Regions from separate parts of the Paenarthrobacter sp. R1 genome, predicted to be linked through region 3. Evidence: riboswitches for the same ligand, from Rfam matches in the RefSeq annotation. Region 3 holds a riboswitch; each other region holds the start of a gene.
What was found. A riboswitch is a leader RNA that binds a small molecule or an ion and turns the genes downstream of it on or off. The one in region 3 is predicted to bind cyclic di-AMP.
Positions count from the first base shown of each region.

Region 1: linked by a shared signal. The riboswitch ahead of QN084_RS16650 (C40 family peptidase) and the one ahead of QN084_RS12650 (M23 family metallopeptidase) in region 3 are both predicted to bind cyclic di-AMP.
Region 2: linked by a shared signal. The riboswitch ahead of QN084_RS08970 (hypothetical protein) and the one ahead of QN084_RS12650 (M23 family metallopeptidase) in region 3 are both predicted to bind cyclic di-AMP.
Region 4: linked by a shared signal. The riboswitch ahead of QN084_RS01095 (NlpC/P60 family protein) and the one ahead of QN084_RS12650 (M23 family metallopeptidase) in region 3 are both predicted to bind cyclic di-AMP.

Region 1 covers NZ_CP127115.1:3,425,813-3,430,166, reverse strand. Annotated here, with positions in the region: gene QN084_RS16660 (HNH endonuclease) at 1-119, opposite strand, end outside; gene QN084_RS16655 (NlpC/P60 family protein) at 341-1,129, opposite strand; gene QN084_RS16650 (C40 family peptidase) at 1,224-1,967, opposite strand; cyclic di-AMP (ydaO/yuaA leader) riboswitch at 1,972-2,131, opposite strand; gene QN084_RS16645 (M23 family metallopeptidase) at 2,278-3,108, opposite strand; cyclic di-AMP (ydaO/yuaA leader) riboswitch at 3,113-3,329, opposite strand; gene QN084_RS16640 (iron-dependent transcriptional repressor DtxR) at 3,586-4,281, opposite strand.
Region 2 covers NZ_CP127115.1:1,852,296-1,856,649, forward strand. Annotated here, with positions in the region: gene QN084_RS08950 (hypothetical protein) at 1-94, shown strand, start outside; gene QN084_RS08955 (alpha/beta fold hydrolase) at 113-907, shown strand; gene QN084_RS08960 (DUF6480 family protein) at 1,024-1,266, shown strand; gene QN084_RS08965 (ATP-dependent DNA ligase) at 1,274-2,341, opposite strand; cyclic di-AMP (ydaO/yuaA leader) riboswitch at 2,557-2,706, shown strand; gene QN084_RS08970 (hypothetical protein) at 2,709-3,992, shown strand; gene QN084_RS08975 (AEC family transporter) at 4,247-4,354, opposite strand, start outside.
Region 3 covers NZ_CP127115.1:2,601,784-2,606,137, reverse strand. Annotated here, with positions in the region: gene QN084_RS12665 (hypothetical protein) at 126-575, opposite strand; gene QN084_RS12660 (DsbA family protein) at 629-1,342, opposite strand; gene QN084_RS12655 (TlpA family protein disulfide reductase) at 1,405-2,058, opposite strand; cyclic di-AMP (ydaO/yuaA leader) riboswitch at 2,170-2,330, shown strand; gene QN084_RS12650 (M23 family metallopeptidase) at 2,336-3,130, shown strand; gene QN084_RS12645 (cytochrome c oxidase assembly protein) at 3,155-4,060, opposite strand; gene QN084_RS12640 (hypothetical protein) at 4,063-4,311, opposite strand; gene QN084_RS12635 (thioredoxin-like domain-containing protein) at 4,333-4,354, opposite strand, start outside.
Region 4 covers NZ_CP127115.1:227,592-231,945, reverse strand. Annotated here, with positions in the region: gene QN084_RS01115 (F510_1955 family glycosylhydrolase) at 1-38, opposite strand, end outside; gene QN084_RS01110 (DUF305 domain-containing protein) at 139-780, opposite strand; gene QN084_RS01105 (hypothetical protein) at 926-1,396, opposite strand; gene QN084_RS01100 (heavy-metal-associated domain-containing protein) at 1,671-1,988, opposite strand; cyclic di-AMP (ydaO/yuaA leader) riboswitch at 2,228-2,425, shown strand; gene QN084_RS01095 (NlpC/P60 family protein) at 2,429-3,196, shown strand; gene QN084_RS01090 (heavy metal translocating P-type ATPase) at 3,274-4,354, opposite strand, start outside.

The sequences.
Region 1 (4,354 bases), 820 kb from region 3:
ACAGGTTCGCCGCCTTCGGCCACTACGCTTGCTTTTCCGGTGAGCACAAGGACCAGCGCCCGGCGGAAGGTAACTACCGCCAGCGGTTCATATCCAGCATTCAGAACGAGTGTGCGCATGCACGTACCTCTTAACGGCCGCACCCGCCAGGGGCACGAGGGCCGGCTGCCCTCTGCATGTACGGGCTGTGGATCGACACCATAAGAGTAAGCACTTATATGCCATATCAACGAATTATCAGTGGAATTAGCTTGTGATGTCGCCCACAGGCCCCGGCCCTGCCCCTTAAGACGGAAATACCCCGCAGGTGAAACCTGCGGGGTATTTCCTCAAAGTTCGATCAGCCGTTGACCCGGATGAAGACCGGACCGGAGCCGACGTTGACGCTGAACAGAGCAGTGGTGGATCCGTTCCATCCGCCATGCACTGCCATGCCGTTGCCGACGTAGACGGCGATGTGTGCCTGTCCGGCCAGACCACCGTTGGCGTAGTAAGCGAGGTCGCCCGGCTGGGCTTCCGCTGCGCTGACCGTACGTCCAAGGGAAAGGTAACCCGCAGGCCAGTCATGGAAGTTGATACCCACGGCTGCGAGGGAGTTGGTGACCAACATGGTGCAGTCCTGGGTCACGCCGAGCTGGGCGTAGGCTGCAGCGGCAATGGCCGCACCGAGGCCACTGGAAGCAGCCGGAGCCTTTGCTGCCGGTGCAGCGTTGCTGACTGCCACGGTTGCGCCGCCAGCAGCGTTGGAAGCTGAGGCAGTGGCTTCCTGTGCGGAGCTCTTCGCTTCAGCCTTGGCCGGGGCTTTCTCCACGACGGGCGCGGGCGCCTCGACCGTGGTGACAACCGGGCTCTCGTAGGAGATGGCAACGGTGGAGTCAGCGGCGATGGTGGACTGCACGACGGACTGGATGTCCAGGGAGGTGGTTGAGGTGGACTCGCGATCCACATTGGTATCCGCCGCATTGGCAGCAACGCCACTGGTCAGGACCAAGCCCGAAGCCGCGGCGATGACGGCTGCCTGGCGGCCGACGCCACCGGCGTTCACCGAAACTGCCTTTGCAATCACGGCAAGTGAGCTGGTCTTGGGAGCCTCGGCCCGGTGCCGCGCAACCTTGTTTGCACTGGTCATGATGATCTCTTTTCGTTTCCGCGTGCTGCTGGGAAGCACGCGGGTCATGGGCAGGCCAGCACCCGGGGGGCGCGCTGGCTTACCTGGACGGTTTTTAGCGCAGGGTGAAGAAGGAGGAGGTTCCGGTAGAAGCTACCGAGTGAAGCAGCGTGCCCTGGCTGGGGTTCAGGGCGCTGACCATCATGCCGTTGCCGACGTAAATGCCAACGTGGGCACCGCCGTTCTGCATGACGAGGTCGCCGGGAGCGGGAGTGCTGGTGGGCTTCATGGCGGTCCATGCATTGACGCGGGGGATGCTGATGCCGGCCTGCGCGTAAACCCACTGGGTGAAGCCGGAGCAGTCCCAACCGTTGGGGGTGGTGCCGCCCCAGACGTACGGGTGGCCGATGCCGGTGTACGCGATTGCTGCGAGGCCCGAAGCCGCGGCGCTGGCTGCGGAATCCTTGGAGCCGGCGGACTTGGCGGTGACTGCGCCCTCGCCCTGGCCGGCATTCTGGTTGCCGTTCGCCTGGGAGCGCTGCGTGGTCTGGGAAGCGCGCTGGATCTTGGGGGCTTCCTTGGTAACCACAACGGGGCTCTCAAAGGAAACAGTGGCGGTTGGTTCCGCCGTGACGACGGCGGTGGTCACCAGCTGCTGTGCGCTGGACTCAGCCTTGGAAACGTCAGTATCCGCTGCCTGGGCAGGAAGGCCGACGCTGAGGACCAAGCCCGATGCTGCTGCAAGGACTGCGGCCTGGCGGCCGACGGTTCCGGCATTCGCTGAAACAGCCTTGGAAAGAGTGTTCAACGGGGTAACCGCCTGGGCGCGGTGGCGCGCAGAAGTAGTGCGTGATGACACGAAGGTAGCCTCTCCCAATGCCTGCGAGGTGAGCTGTCGGATTCGGATGGGAGTCATCCGGCCACACGCCGTTGGAAGCGTTTGTGACTTAACCCCAAGGCCCTCTTTCGAAGACCAAAATTGGTTCCCCCGCCCCTGCCAGACGAATTATGCGAACGGACCTTGAGTGGTGGCAGAGCTAGGCAATCCACCCAAGTGCATCGGCCCCCTAAAAAGCCGATGCGCTTTGTACGGTACAACAGTTGAACGCAAATGTCACATTCAGATCACGGGGCGTGTCAAGAATGCGAGAGACGACCATCAACTCGGGTTATAGCCAGCCCATGGGGTCGACGACTTCGCCGTTGACCTGGACTTCGAAGTGGAGGTGGCAGCCGGTGGAAGCGCCCGTGGTGCCGCTCAAGGCAACGGTGTCTCCGCGATTCACGGTGTCGCCGACCTTGACGTTGAATGACGACAAGTGGTTGTAGGTGGTTTCCAGGCCGTTGCCATGGTCCACCACCACGCGGTTGCCTCCACCGTATTCGTGCCAACCCGCAAAGGTGACCTTGCCCGCCGCAGCAGCGTGGACTGCCGTGCCGCACTGGGCCACGAAGTCCTGGCCGCGGTGGAAATCGCCGCTGCCGCCTGTCAGCGGACTGATGCGGTAGCCGAACGGTGATGCAGTGCTGAGGGTGTCCAAGGGGCTGGCCATGGTGCCCTTGGAGGAGCTGGCCTGGATGCTTCCCACGGACTGGGCGCTCAGCAACTGCTTGAGCTTGCCGTCGGGATCCGCCTTGGTTGCCACCGCGGCGCGGCTGAAGTCGATCTTGGCGGACGCTTCCGCGGAGACCTCTGGCTGGCTCCCGCCGCCCACGGCCAGTGCGGCCTCAGTCTGCCCGGACTCGGACGTGGCCATGACGGGACTCGTTGCAGGCAGGCCGACAGTGAGCGCAAGACCGGTAGCAGCGAGTGCTACGCCGGCCTTCTGCCCTACACCACTGGCTGCTGCGAAATCGGCCACCTGGCGCATCGGGCTCTTACGGCGGCGCACCTGACGCTGGGTGTCACGGGGCCGGATCTCCGATACTACGCGGGCTGGCCGCAGCTCAGTAGCGGGGCCGGTAGCGCGTCGACGGCCCCTGACGTTCTGCGAAGTCAAACTCTGTTCCTCTCTCAAAAGCCTGCGAAGTTAGCTGTCGGATTCGGATCAGAGAGTGCAAAGACCCGGCCCGCACGCAGCGCTCACGGCACACAGGTATCCCAGGAGGGAATTGCGTAAGTAAGGCACTGCTGCTGCGGACTTCACCCCAAGGCTGCTTCTCTAGGCAGCCGATTGTGGTTCCCCCGCCTCTGCCAGTAGATGTTTAACACCCCTGATCTGCTGGCAGAGCTCGGCTCCAGATCAGGTAACGCTTTGATATCGGCGCTAGTAGATAACTATAGGGGATTAAGGCCCGCGGTAATAAATTCGTTATCTACAGGGCGGTCGTTTTTTGCCTGCTCCCCTTATCACCTATCCGCGGAAACCGCAGGTCACACCGCCGCGCGGCGGCGTGACGTGAGATCAACCACGCCCATGGCAAGGCAAAGGCGCCCACATGGAGTGAACGCCTGCACCCTGCCGGCCTTTCGCTTGCTAGCCGACTGCCACGAATACGTGGGCAGCTACTTCCGGCGGCAGCTCGAGGGCCCCTTCAATCCCCGGCACCCGGACGGAGATGTAGTCCCCCACGCGCTCCAGGGAAACGGCTGCACCCGGGCGGATGCCGCCCTCGTCCAGCTGGGTCAGGAGTTCGGGCTCAACCTGAATGGGCTCGGCGAGCCGGCTCACCACAACGCGGGAGTCGGCAGCGTAACCATCCATTGCCTGCAGGAGGTTGACGTCCGGGCGGAAGGGAGCTTGGACAGCGAGGCCGCCCAGGGCCTCCAGGCCGGGAATCGGGTTCCCGTACGGGGATTGCGTGGGATGCTCCAGCAGTTCATACAGCCTGCGTTCCACGCGTTCGCTCATCACGTGCTCCCAGCGGCACGCTTCGTCATGGACGTACGCCCAGTCGAGGCCAATGACGTCGGCAAGGAGGCGTTCAGCCAAGCGGTGCTTGCGCATCACTTCGGTGGCGCGCTTGCGGCCAACTTCCGTGAGCTCCAGGTGCCGGTCATTGGACACCACCACCAGGCCGTCGCGCTCCATGCGTCCGATCGTTTGGGAGACTGTAGGACCGGAGTGGCGCAACCGCTCAGCGATGCGGGCGCGGAGAGCCACGATGTTTTCTTCTTCAAGTTCCAAAATGGTCCGAAGATACATCTCAGTGGTATCGATCAGATCCGTCATCCAGCTCAGCTCTCCTCGAACGCAGTTCTTGCGTAATGTCCACCGTACCGCGTCCGTAGAGGCTGCACGTCCC
Region 2 (4,354 bases), 750 kb from region 3:
AAAGATCGCCCGACGCCGGGAAGCAGCCAACGCTGCCGACGTTCACCAGAGCGCGGATGAATCAGCCGGGTCCGACGACCCTGCGCGGGAGTAGAACCGGGTGCGAGGACGATTGACACGCCGCACGCCCCTGCGCTCGGAAAACGTCGAAGCCGGCGGGCTTAAGGGTCGCATCCTTTGGACGAACGGAACCCCGCCACCCGGCTCGCAGCCATCGCCCGGCTCCCCGGACAGCCCCGTGTACATCCTGATTCACGGCATCGGCGTCTCACACCGTTACCTTGCGCGTCTCCACGCCGTTCTTGCCGCAGGTTCACCGACGTACTCGTTCGACCTGCCGGGTTTTGCGGGCACGCCCACACCGGACCACCAAGTCACGGCCGAGGAATACGGGGCCTTCATTGCGGAGACGCTGAAAGCGAAAGGCATTACCTCCTACGTGCTGGTGGGCCACTCCATGGGCGTCCAGTTCGCCATCGAGGCTGCGCTTCATGCACCGGAGCAGGCCTCGCACGTGGTTCTGATGGGTCCCGTGGTGGATTCGAAGCACAAGAACGTACGGCGGCAATCGCTGGCCCTCTTCCTGGATGGGCTCCTACGCGAAAGTCCGTCATCCAACTGGATCGTCGTCTCCGACTACTTCCTGTGCGGCCCCCGCTGGTACCTCACCGAGCTGCCCGTGATGATGGAGTACCCCACCGAGAAACGACTGGGCCTTGTTGGGAGCCCCGTGCTGATCCTGCGCGGCAGCCGCGACCACGTGGCAGGACCCGAATGGTCGCTGCGGCTCTCCCGAGCTGTTCCCCAAGGCAGGCTGGTGGAGATTCCGGGAGTGGGACACGTGGCCCAGCACATGAGGCCGAAGGCCGTTGCGGACGCCATCCGGAGCTTCGTCGCCGCAACGTAGGACCGTAGGCAGGCATAGCCTCACGACGGCGGCACGCCCCTTGTTGCGTTGGACGGGACACGGTTAGGCTGGCAGGGCAAGCCAAATAGTAAGTTTGCTTAGAAAGGGGTTTGACCATGACAAGCTATGACCCGGAAGACGATCCGCAGACCTTCGGAGTGTCCGGCGCGGCCGAGCCCGACAGCATCCACGAGGACCCGGACATGCGGCAGGACGAAGACCGCGATCCCGCCGCATCAGCGAACCCGGATCCGGACAACGGCAACGTCACAGGGCTTGAACCCGGCGGCGGAGTACCCCCGGGAGAAACGCCTCCAGCGGAAGACAGCATGAGCATGGACCAAGGGCACGAGGAATAGAACTCCCCTACTTCAGCTTGAGGATCTCGCCGAGGTTATAGTCGGCCGGCTCCTCCAGCTGTGAGTACGTGCAGCTTTCAGGAGTCCGGTCCGGCCGCCACCTGCGGAATTGCGTGGTGTGCCGGAACCGGTCTCCTTCCATGTAGTCGTACGCCACTTCGATCACCAGCTCGGGCCGCAGAGGAACAAAAGAAAAGTCCCTGCCGGCACTCCAGCGGCTTTGGGCCCCCGGCATCCTCGAACCAACCGCTGCTCCGGTTTCCTGGCTGGCCCACTCTCCCCAGGGATGGTCCGCGATCTCCACTTGGTACGGCTCCAACTCGGCCACCATCGCCTTCCGCTTCGCCATGGGGAAGGCGGCCACCACTCCAACGTGGTGGAGTTTGCCGGAATCGTCATAGAGCCCCAGCAGCATCGACCCCACGACGTCCGCCGTCTTGTGCCAACGGAAACCGGCCACCACGCAGTCCGCCGTCCGTTCATGCTTGGTCTTGAACATCACCCGCTTGTTCGGCTGGTAGGTGCCATCAAGCGGTTTGGACAGCACGCCGTCGAGCCCTGCTCCCTCAAGCTGCACGAACCATTCCTGTGCCCTCTCGAGGTCGGTGACCGCAGGCGTCACGTACACGGGCGGCTCGGCATCGGCGAGCGCCTTTTCCAGCGCAGCACGGCGCTCGGAGAACGGCCGGGCAGTGAGGTCTTCGTCGCCGAGGGCCAGGAGGTCGAACCCGACGAAGGAGGACGGCGTCTTCTCTGCAAGCATCCGGACGCGGCTGTCGGCGGGGTGGATGCGCTGCTGAAGTCCTTCGAAGTCGAGCCGGTTGCCGGAAATAAGGATGATCTCGCCATCCACCACGCATTTCTCCGGCAGGTTCTTCTTCAACGCCTCCACCAGCTCAGGGAAGTACCGGGTCATGGGTTTCTCGTTCCGGCTGCCCAGGATGACGTCATCCCCGTCCCTGAAGACGATGGTCCGGAACCCGTCCCATTTGGGTTCGTAGTGCCCAACCTCGGGAATGTTGGGCACGGATTTGGCGAGCATGGGCGAAACGGGTGGCATCACGGGTAGGTCCATAGCTCATGTCTACCGGCCGGTAGACGCCGAAAGCTAGTGCTCACCAGGGATATGTGGACGGTGCGTGGCGCGTCCGTCCGTCAGCGCGGGCGCTGCCGGCCCTCATGTACCGTCCGTTACATTAATGTGACTTTACTTCCCTGCTGCTGTAACTTCGTAGGGCGACCCGTATCTCCGCTGGGCCGCTTCCGGGCTGACGCCGAGCTCTGCCGCATCCCGGAATCCCGCCAGACCCGCGGCAGAGACGGGGGACCCAGAGTTCCCGGGCCTGTTCCCCGCAGGCCCTTGGGGTGAAGCCGCCACGTGCGGCCGGACGGCCTCGTCCGAACCCGACAGCTAACCTCGCAGGCGTTGAGAGGCAAACACCATGTCCCCAACCATGGATCAGCCGCGCCGTGCCCAAGGGGACGGCCAGCCCACCAAGCCAACCGGACGCCGTCGGGCCCAGCCCAGCGGTCCGGCCACCGAAATGGAAAGCACGAGGGCGGCACCCGCCACCGCAACCGACCCCGCCGCAGCGCCCATGACACGAGCACAGCGCCGGGCGATGGAACGCGAGCGCGCGGCCCAGGCAGTCGTGGCTCCGGAAGCTGCACCGAGTGCAGAGTCCGGCTCCGAATCCCCCACCGAAGAGCCGCGCACCGAAGCCATCCCGGTAGTTGCCGCTCCTCCGCGCTCGGAGTCCACTACGCCCGGACCGCCCACGGCCGCCATCCCCGTGGTGAAGGCCACGCCGGCGGAGCCTGCCACTGAGGCCGAGCCCGCGACTGCCGCTATTCCGGTGGTTTCGGCGCACGTTGCCGCCGAGGCCGGGACCGCCCAGCCCAAGACGCCGGCCCGGATCGCCGCTGACGCTACAGCCGCCGCCGGACTGGCCAGTCGCAAGACCGCCCGGGGCCAGCACGACGGCGCACGCCCTGCGGCAGGACGAGCCGCTGCAGGACGCAATGCTGCGAAGTCGGCCTTTGGTTCCTTTGCTTCCTCATCCTTCACCAAGGAACCCCACGCCGTCCTGACCAAGGCAGCGTCCGTGAAGACCATGAGCCAGCGCATGGCGGTGGTCGCCGGAGCACTGGGCCTGGTCCTCACGGTGGGAACGGTAAGCCAAGCCATGGACCTGCCGATCTTCGGCCAGGACACCCAAAACCAGGCCAGCGGCGCTAACAATTCCGGCGAAGGCCGGGCAACGGGCTCGGCCACTCCTGGCCCGACGCCGTCCTACTCCACCGCGTCCTCGACGTCGGCCGCTACGACGGATACCGGGCAGTCCGCAGTCGAAGCAGCCTCTCCGGCAGCGGCAGCACCGCCGTCGTCCACTCCGACGCCGCAGGTTTCGTTGGCCGAGCCCAAGTGGGTTCCGTCCAACGCCCCTTCGGCCGTGGTTCCGGTACCGGGCGTGACGTCGCCCGTTCCGAGTCAGCCGGCACCGCCGTCGGACAACATCACGGCGCCTTCGCCCAGCACGACGCCTTCAACGACGACGACGCCAACCACCACCCCAACGCCCACGCCGACGACGACGCAGACTTCCAAGCCGCGGCCCAGCGACTCCCCGAAGCCGGGCTCCGCCCCTAAGTCCAGCGCACCGACGGAGGCTCTGAGCTTGGACGTGGACGGCCTGCTCGACGCAGCCAAGGGGGTCCTCAAGTGAGCACCCGCATGCCCCGCACCACTACCCACATCGGCTGGCACGGCCGGTACTGCTGCAGCAGCCGGACGGCCACTTTCCGCCATCGGATGGGCCGCTGGAGCCACCAGCGGTTGCGCCGTTTCTGACGGGCGCCGCAAAAAAGCCAAGAAGGCAGGGACCCGGCAAGGGTTCCTGCCTTCTGTTCTGCCACCTGACTGTTCTGCCACCTGACTGTTCTGCCACCCGGCTCTTCCGCCCCCGGGTCACGTGATTCGCTACCCCAAGAGCCAGGCGACCACCAGCAAGGCCCCCACGCAGAGCAGTGTGGTCAGGAGGATGACGTCGCGCGCAACAACAGTGCCGCGGCCGTACGGGGAAGCGAA
Region 3 (4,354 bases):
CATCCCGGTACAGCGGCGGTGCTGGCATGCTGAAACGGATGAAAACCGTGCCCTGGTTCATGCCGTTGCGGGGAGCCGGAACGGCGACTGCTCTGCATCGCCTTGGCTGCCGCAAGCCCCGAATTTTAGGGCTGATCTCGCCGGTTTCTTTGAGAGAGGAAGAATCCAACAGCGGCCATGGCCAGGATAACGGCCACGATCCCTGCGACGAGCGGAGCATTGGCATCATTTGGACCGATGCTCTCCGGCGCGGACGGCTGTGTTGAGTTGCTTGGCTGAGAAGAGGGTGTAGCCGCCGTTTCGGGTGGGGCTTCCTCGCCGAAGACCTCCTGCCGCCGGTCATCCGATGGCGTGAGCCCGAAGTTCAAGCTGACTTTGTCGTTGAGTGACCGCCGACCCTGAAGAACCGTGTCCTTCGGAGCTGCAGGTCCGGCAGTTGTCTGCTGTACCGTCGCGGTGACCTGCGGAGGATCGGCGCGGGCCGGGACCGCGGCCACAGTCGAGAAGCTCGCCGCAGCGGCGAGGACGAGACCCCATAGGGCTACGACGGACCTCTTGCGGGATGTGTTGTGCACATTTGCTCCAATAGTGGTGATGGTGTGGCGGCTGCCCGCCTGGCTGGGCGGGTCTAGTTCGCGGCGGCCGCTACGAGCCCGCGGAATTGTTCCTCTGTGTTGAAGGGGATCATTTGCCCGTTGAGGAAAAAGGCTGGAGTGTCGGTGACGCCAAAGGAGGTACCGTCTGCGATATCTTCCTTGATCCGTTCCTTGGTCTTGTCAGCTGTCACGGTGTCGTCATAGGTTCTCAGGTCCAGGCCCAGGTCCTGGGCGAACGAACGGAACAGCTGGGCTTGTGAGTCTTGTTTGTTGCCCCATTGAGTCCCGGTTTCGAACAGTTTGATAGTCATCTGCTGATATTTCCCCTGCTGGGCTGCGGCTTCGGCAGCGAGGGCCGCAGCGGCTGAGTTACGATGCGCGGGAACCGGGAAGTATCGCTGCACGAAGGTGATTCGGTCCCCGTATTCATTCTTCAGTTCCTCGATAAGCGGCTGAGCGGCGCGGCAGGGGTCGCATTCAAAGTCCACGAACTGGACCAGTTGGGCTTTCTCTGTGGTCGGTGAGGTGGTGCGGTGGCTATCTTCCCGAACCAGTTGGGCGACGGCAGTGGGTTGGGCCGACGTCGTCGCTGGCTTATTGAGCGTAAAGACGCTGTACCAGACCAGACCAAGGCCGATGAGGACGGACAGCAAGACCCAGACGAAGACCCTTGTCTTCCTGGCAGTGTCTGCAAGCGGATGCGAGGGCAGGTGCGGGGTCCGCTGCGGCTGTTGTTTTCTTGTCATGGGGCGGGCTCGATCCGGTGGTGTTTTCTTAGGTTGGGGATGCGATTGTGCTCGGCGAGACGCTATGTCTCGGCCACCGCCGCGGCGACAAGGGATTTGAGGATGCTTTGGTCCGCCAGTCCCAGGATGCGTGCCGCGACTCGTCCTTTCTTGTCAATCACGAGAGTGGAAGGAACTGCCTGCGGGGGGACGTATTGGGTCATGGCCAGGAGGATGCCCCCGTCTTTGTCCTGCATGCTGGGGTAGGTGACACCAAAGGTCCGTTCAAAGGCGGCCGCTGCCGGTTCTTCATCGCGGACGTTGACACCATAGAACTGGACACCTTGGCCTTTGAACTGTTCCGCGATGGCTTCGAGCCTCGGGGCTTCGAGCCGGCAGGGGGCGCAGGCGGCATACCAGAAGTTCAGCACGATGATTTTGCCCTGCCAATCACTGGAGGTGATTGCCGTGCCGTCGTAGAGCTTGCCTTTCAGGACCACGGGGGCCTTCCGCTCGGCATCCACATATTCGGTGACAGACCCGTCCCCTGCGATGTAGTTTTTGTTGTCGCCCGCCTTGGCCTGTTCAGAAAGGGTGTCCCTGGCTCCACATCCTGTGAGAACCAGCGCTCCCAGCCCGGTCAAAGACGACGCGGTGATGAAACGCCGACGCGTGATACCCGGCTTCTGTGTACCGGCACCGCCGGCTGAAAGTAGTCGTCCTACGAACTTAGACATTGCGATCCTTAGATAACGAAATTGTAACTTCTTGGTGTTTTGGTTAGGCTGGTTTCGTCCATACCCGTCCGGGGTATGGGTTGGCCGTCTCGCCAAACCCCGTCGGCGGCCCAATGAGCATCCAGTTCCAGACGGGGGCGGAGGACCCAACAACGGTGCATGAGCACCTTGGGGTGAAGCCGGCCCTGCAACTACCCATCCGGGAGCGGGGCTGGCCGGACAGTCCACTCGTCCGAATCCGACAGCTAACTTCGTCGGCGCCGAGAGGACCCCCACCTTGCCTTCCCAGCCCCGGCACGGCCGTCGCCGCGCCACGCCCAGTTCAGCACCCGTCAAGCGCCGCCGTGAAACGGTGTTTCTTCCGTCCCCTCTGCAGGACCGCGGCCATCGGTTCGGTGCTGCCGCCGCTGTCACCGGCCTGATCGCCATGAGTGTCCTATCAGCCGCCCAGGCTGATCCCGGGCGCGTCGGAACCGACCAGGCCCTTTCACCCGCAGCACCAGCTGCCGTCTCCGCGCAGCCGGTGATCAATGCCGAAGCCGGCGCTTCCCTCACCTTTGACCGGCCGGCTGTGGGATCAAAGGCCGCACCGCCAGCCATTGTGGCGCCGCCTGTGGCAGCTGCCGCACCCCAGAAGACCAAAGCAGCAGTACAGGTCCCTTCCGTTCCAGCGGAGACATCAACAGCGTTGAAGGCACCCATGGCTTCAATCAACGTCAGCTCACCGTTCGGCCTCAGGGTCAACCCCCTCACCGGATCGACCGGGGAATGGCATACGGGGATTGACCTGACGGGGGCCTGCAGCACACCCGTGTTCGCAGCTGGCGCCGGAACCGTCATGGAAGCCGGTTGGAGCCAATACGGAGGCGGAAACAGAATCGTCATCGACCACGGCAATGGTTTGAAAACCACATACAACCACTTGGCCAGCATCGGTGTTGCCATGGGACAGGCCGTTACATCGGGCGCCCAGATCGCCGGTGTGGGAACGACGGGTAACTCAACCGGCTGCCACCTACACTTCGAGGTCATGGTCGATGACAAGACAGTGGATCCTGCCAGCTTCATCTGAGACGGACCTCTGCTGCGCAGGTGCTCACGCATCGTGGGTTCCCGGGCCGCGGGGGCCTTGAAGATGCTTCCGGTTCAGTACGTCCAGCTCGTCGTCGCTGAGCTCATCAAAGGAGCGGGCCTCCCTACGGTCGCTGCGGGAGAACCTGACAAACATGAGGATGATCAGTGGCAGGTCCACGACCTCAGCGAGGAACCACAGCAGGTCCCCGGCGAGTTGTTGGTCCCGGAGCGGGTCCGGGAGCCAGGATGGGTGGCCGGTAAGGGGCAATGTCGCACCGTCCAGGATCTGAGGACTGATGCGCATCAGCACCCCCGGCACGGCGTCGGCGACCAATTCAATGAAGACGTAGATGAATTCCACCACGATCAGGGATGTGACGTCCTTCGTGGAGCCATCTTCAATGATCGGTACGGCCATCAGTAAACCCGCTGCGGGGACGAGGACCGTCAGTGCTGCATCCCACCACGGGTCCGTCCTCATCGGGTAGAACAGTGGGGTCAACAAGAGGGTGAACATGGCAAGGCCCAGTAGGGCCGCGACGACCGTGTTGCTCAGTGCCCTGGCCACCCGGCTGCCCAGAACGCGGGCGAGCCGTTCCTGACCCTGCTTTCCCAAAGCTGCCCTGGCCAGTGTCAGGGGCTGGCCTGCTGCGATGAGCAACGGGACGATGAACAGATACGACGTGATTCTCAGTGTGAAGGCCCAGCGAAGATCGTGGCTGTACACGCCCGTGAACCCGAAGCTGAGCACGGCGAAGCTGCCCAAGCCCAGGAAATAGAAGGTCGCTGCCCGCCACCACGGCCAGTGCACCCCCCGGCGCGTGGCTGCCCGGATGCCTTGGCCGTAAAGGACGGCTGCTGTGGCGGTGATGGCCGCTGCCGGCACATTCAACGTCCAGGATGACACGACGGCGTCCCAGGGAGGCATGGTCAGCGCTTTGCTTCGGTCCGCCCGGCCAGGAGCGCCCCGGCCAGGAACAGCAGACCCGCTGTGGGGTAACCGGCGTAAAGGTCCAGGGCCACGCTCGGGCCCTGACCGGCTGGCGCCAGGTGCAGGATCCAATGCCAGATCCCGACCACGGCCCCGGCGGCCATGATTACCTGTCCGATGCGCACCAGCCGGCGGTGCCTGCGGTGCCGTGCTTCGGGGTCGTCATTGTTGTTGGGTTTTGTGTTCATGGGGATTGCCCTTCAGTGGTTTCAGCCGTTGCTTCCGCCGGTG
Region 4 (4,354 bases), 2.4 Mb from region 3:
GCAACAGGCCGGTGACGGGGTGAAGAATGCAGGGGCACGGGAAACTCCAGGGGTGGGCCGGATGAACCGGGAAGAATGAAGGGGAGGTGCCGGCCCCCCGGGGGGGTGGGGAAGGGGCCGGCACCGGACTTATGCTGGCTACAGGGTGGCCAGCAGGTCTTTCATTTCCTGGATCTCGGCGTCCTGGGAGCTGACGATGTCCTCGCTGAGCTGGACCGCGTCCGCGTTCTTGCCGTTGGTGGTTTCAGTCTTGGCCATCATGACCGCGCCTTCGTGGTGGGCGATCATCTGGGTCAGGAACAGTTTGGCGGCTTCGGCGCTCTGGGCGGCCTCGAGTTTGGCCATGTCATCCTCGCCCATCATCCCCTCCATGCTGTGCGCAGAAGACATCTCGGTGGGCATCATCGTGGGCTGGCCCCAGCTTTGAAGCCAGCTGGTCATCTTTTCGATCTCCGGGCCTTGGGCTGCCTTGATCTTGGTGGCCAGGTCCGTCACAGCGGGGGGAAGGCCCGCTTTTTTGAGCATGATGTCGCTCATCGTTACTGCCTGGACATGGTGCGGCATCATCATCTGTGCGAACATCGTGTCCGCGTCATTGAACTCAGCCATAGCTGCTGCTGAAGTTGCCGGGGCGGAGTCCGATGACATCCCGGAGCTGCCGTGGTTCATGCCGGACATGCTGCCGGTCCCGGAACTGCCGGAGCCCGACCCGGCCGAGCAACCGGCAAGAGCGAGGGCTGCGGCGAGGGCGGCAGCAGAAATTGTCAGGGTCTTTTTCATGAAAATCAGGTCCTCAAAAGTATCAGCGGCGTCTGGGCGCCCTTGGTGATGGCATGCAGCGGCAAACCCGCGCCGGGCTCGGCTGTTTCATGCAGGTCATTGGCTGGACGGTGCGCCGGTGGAGAGCTCGGCGCAGAGGAGTGGTTTACGTCCGGCTGATACAGAGGTCACCGGGGGAGGGGCTGCCCGGTGAGTAGGAGTAGGTGCTGCTGAGAGCAGCGGCGGCACCAATAGCAGGCAGCTCATAGGGGGCTGTTCCCGGCATCGGGGCTGAGAGGGTGGTGTTTCCCGGGGCCAGGACGCAGGCACCGTCGCCGGCCGACATTTCCGGGCACGAACCTGCCGGGGCGCAGGTAGAAGAAGAGCCACCGGTGACCGCAGTCTCAATGGCGGCCGCGCCGGTGGTCGTCCCCGTTACATGCGAGTGGCCGGCCGGCATGGCCTGCAGCTGCAGCGTGGAGGGGCCTGCCGCTGTCATGCCAGGGCCTGGTGCCATGTGGTGGGCACCGGTCATGACGTGCATGCCGAAAATGCCGGCAATGATGGCCAGGGCCGCGGTCAGGAATCCTGCCCGCAGGAGGAAGGCGGTGAAGCGACCATAGGGTGTCGTAGTCACAACTTCCTCCTTTCCGTGCAGGTTCGATGTCATAAGGGTACCGGCAAGGGGGTGTTGTCCCTTCCGGTTACCGCCTTTTCAACGCGTCTGGATGGGATTTGGTTTCACTGTTTCCACCGGCTAGTGATGAACGGGGCGATCCGCGACGCCTGTTCAGGAGCGGATTCCGGCCGCCCGTGTGCCAGCGGGACCGGTGGCCCGTCCATTGCCCTCCTCCCGGGGTGCACAACGCCCCCGGGAGGAGGTCCGCAGTGGAAGTGTGGAAGTGCGGATGTTAGGTGCTGGCAAGGGTGTAGCCAGCGGAGGTGACAGCCTCCCGCACGGCTGCCTCATCGGCCCTGCCTCCCACCAGCAGGCGGGAGCGGCCGCCGGGGACGAGATCAACGGAGGCCGATTCCACACCATCAAGGGCAGCGACGGCCTTCTCAACAGTCTGCACGCAATGCCCGCAGGTCAGACCATCCAAAGCGAATTCAACGGCGCCGGTGCCTGCGGCTGTGGTGGGCTCAGAGGAGGCTTCGGTCGAGCAGCAGCTGCACCCCGATGCGGAGGAGGCCAGCGGCAGCTGGGTACGGTTTTCGGTTCCACACATGTCAGTTTCCATTCCTTGACGAAGGAGTAATGGGCGCTGGGGTTGAACGGCTGTGAGAGGCGGTGCGGTGCACTGCCGGGACATACCACTTCACGGACAACACCCATAGCTTACCCCTGGGGGGTATCTCCAACAAATGGGACACGTGTGACGTCGGACTCGCCGTTATTCAAATGTGACAAATGCTGCTTGTGTGAACTACGGTCTAAGCCGTGCCGGTTTCGCCGAATGCGGCACTCCCGAGTCGATTGCCTAACTCTGCCGCTGCCCGGGATCCGTTCGCAACTTTCGTCCGGCAGAGACGGGGAACCCAACAACGGCCTGCTTAAAGCGGGTCTTGGGGTGAAGCCGTGTCTGGTGCGTTTTGCGTACCGGCCCGGCCGGGTGTCTCCCATCCGAATCCGACAGCTAACCTCGCAGGCAGTGGGAGAGGCCCTTTCATGCCCATTCGCAAAGCTCACGGCCGCCGCCGTGCGGTCCCTGTCCAGACCAGCGCCCTCGCGGTACTGTCCAAATCCGTCGCTGCAAACGCCGGCGGTGTGGGCCGCCAGGCCGCTGTCATCGCGGCAGCGTCCGGCCTTGTCCTGACCAGCGGTATCGCCGAGCAGGCAGCCGCGGCCCCGACTCAGCGCGATGCGGAGCCGACCTCGAACCTGGAACTCACCAGCCAGGTACAGACTCCCCTCAGCGCGGACGCCACAGTCCAAATCTCCTTCGAGCGTCCTGCCGTGGAGACCACGCCTGCGCCCGTCGTAGCAGTAGCCAAGCCAGTCGTCGCTGAGGCGCCTGCAGCCCCTGCCGTCACCGCGCCGGCTGCACCTGCTAAGGCTAAGGCGCAGATCACCGTCACGCCTGCAGCGGCTCCTGTTGGGGCGCCGGCCGCCGGCGGCGTCAACGCCATCATGGTTTCCTCCGCCTATGCCCAGATCGGCATGATCCAGGACTGCACACGGCTGGTGGAAAACGCACTCAACGCTGCAGGGATCCCGGTCGGAGACCTCGGCCCGATGCAGTTCATGAACTACGGCACCGTTGTTGCCGATCCCCAGCCCGGCGACATGGTGATGCAACCCGGGCACGTGGGAATTTATGTTGGCAACGGCCAGGTCCTCAGCTCCGGCCTGAACGGCAAGAACGAAACCGCCGTCCACCCGCTGACCTGGATGACCTCCAAGGGCGCCGTCACCTTCGTCCGGGCCGGCAAGTAAAGCGCTGAGGGGCCTGTGAGTCACTGCCTTGGGGCGGTGACTCACAGGCCTTCAGCATCCCTTGCTGACACCGGGGACTACACCTTGTGACGCCGCCCGAAACGGCGCAGCCGCAGTGAGTTGCAGACCACCAGAACTGAACTGGCTGCCATCGCGGCCCCCGCAATCATCGGGTTGAGCAGCCCCAGGGCGGCGACCGGGATGCCGACGGCATTGTAGAAAAATGCCCAAAACAGGTTGGTCTTGATCGTCCCCAAGGTTCGACGGGACAGTTTGATGGCCTGCGCGACCTGGCCCAGGTCACTTCCCATGACCGTAAGATCCGCGGCAGCGATGGCGACATCCGTCCCGCTGCCCATGGCAATGCCAAGGTCGGCCTGGGCCAGCGCCGCCGCATCATTCACCCCGTCCCCGGCCATGGCAACAGTGGCCCCGCTGGCCTGCAGCCCGCGGATAGCCTCAACCTTGCCTTCGGGAAGCACGCCGGCGAGCACGTCTTCTGCGGGGATGCCCACTTGCGCTGCCACTGCCGAGGCAGCCGAGGCGTTGTCGCCGGTCAGCAGTATCGGCCTAAGTCCCAGCTCCTTGAGTTGCGCGATCGCGGCGGCAGAGCCGGGCTTGAGGGTGTCCTTCAGCGCAATGAGGCCTGTTGGCTCCCCGTCTACGCCGACCCAGATGACAGTCGCTCCGGACTGCTCCTGGGCGGACAGAGCTTCGTAGTGGTCCGGCGCCGGGTTAATACCGTTCTCCACCAGCCAGGCCGCCCGGCCGGCAACGACCGACCGGCCGTTGACGGTTCCTCGGACGCCCCCGCCGGGTGCACTGTAAAACCCTGCGACAGGCAGCAGAGGCGCCTTCTCAGTCGCTGCGCGTGCGATGGCATGAGCAATGGGGTGTTCGCTGGCAACCTCGACTGCTCCGGCCAAGGAAAGGATCTCTTCTTCGGTGGCCGAAGTAAAGGAGTGCACTCCGGAAACGGAGAGCTGGCCTGTGGTTACGGTGCCGGTCTTATCCAGCACGATGGTGTCTACGGTCCGAGTGTCTTCCAGGACCTGTGGGCTCTTAATGAGTATGCCCAACTGAGCGCCACGGCCGGTCCCCGTGAGCAATGCGGTCGGCGTGGCCAGCCCTAACGCGCAGGGGCACGCAATCACCAGA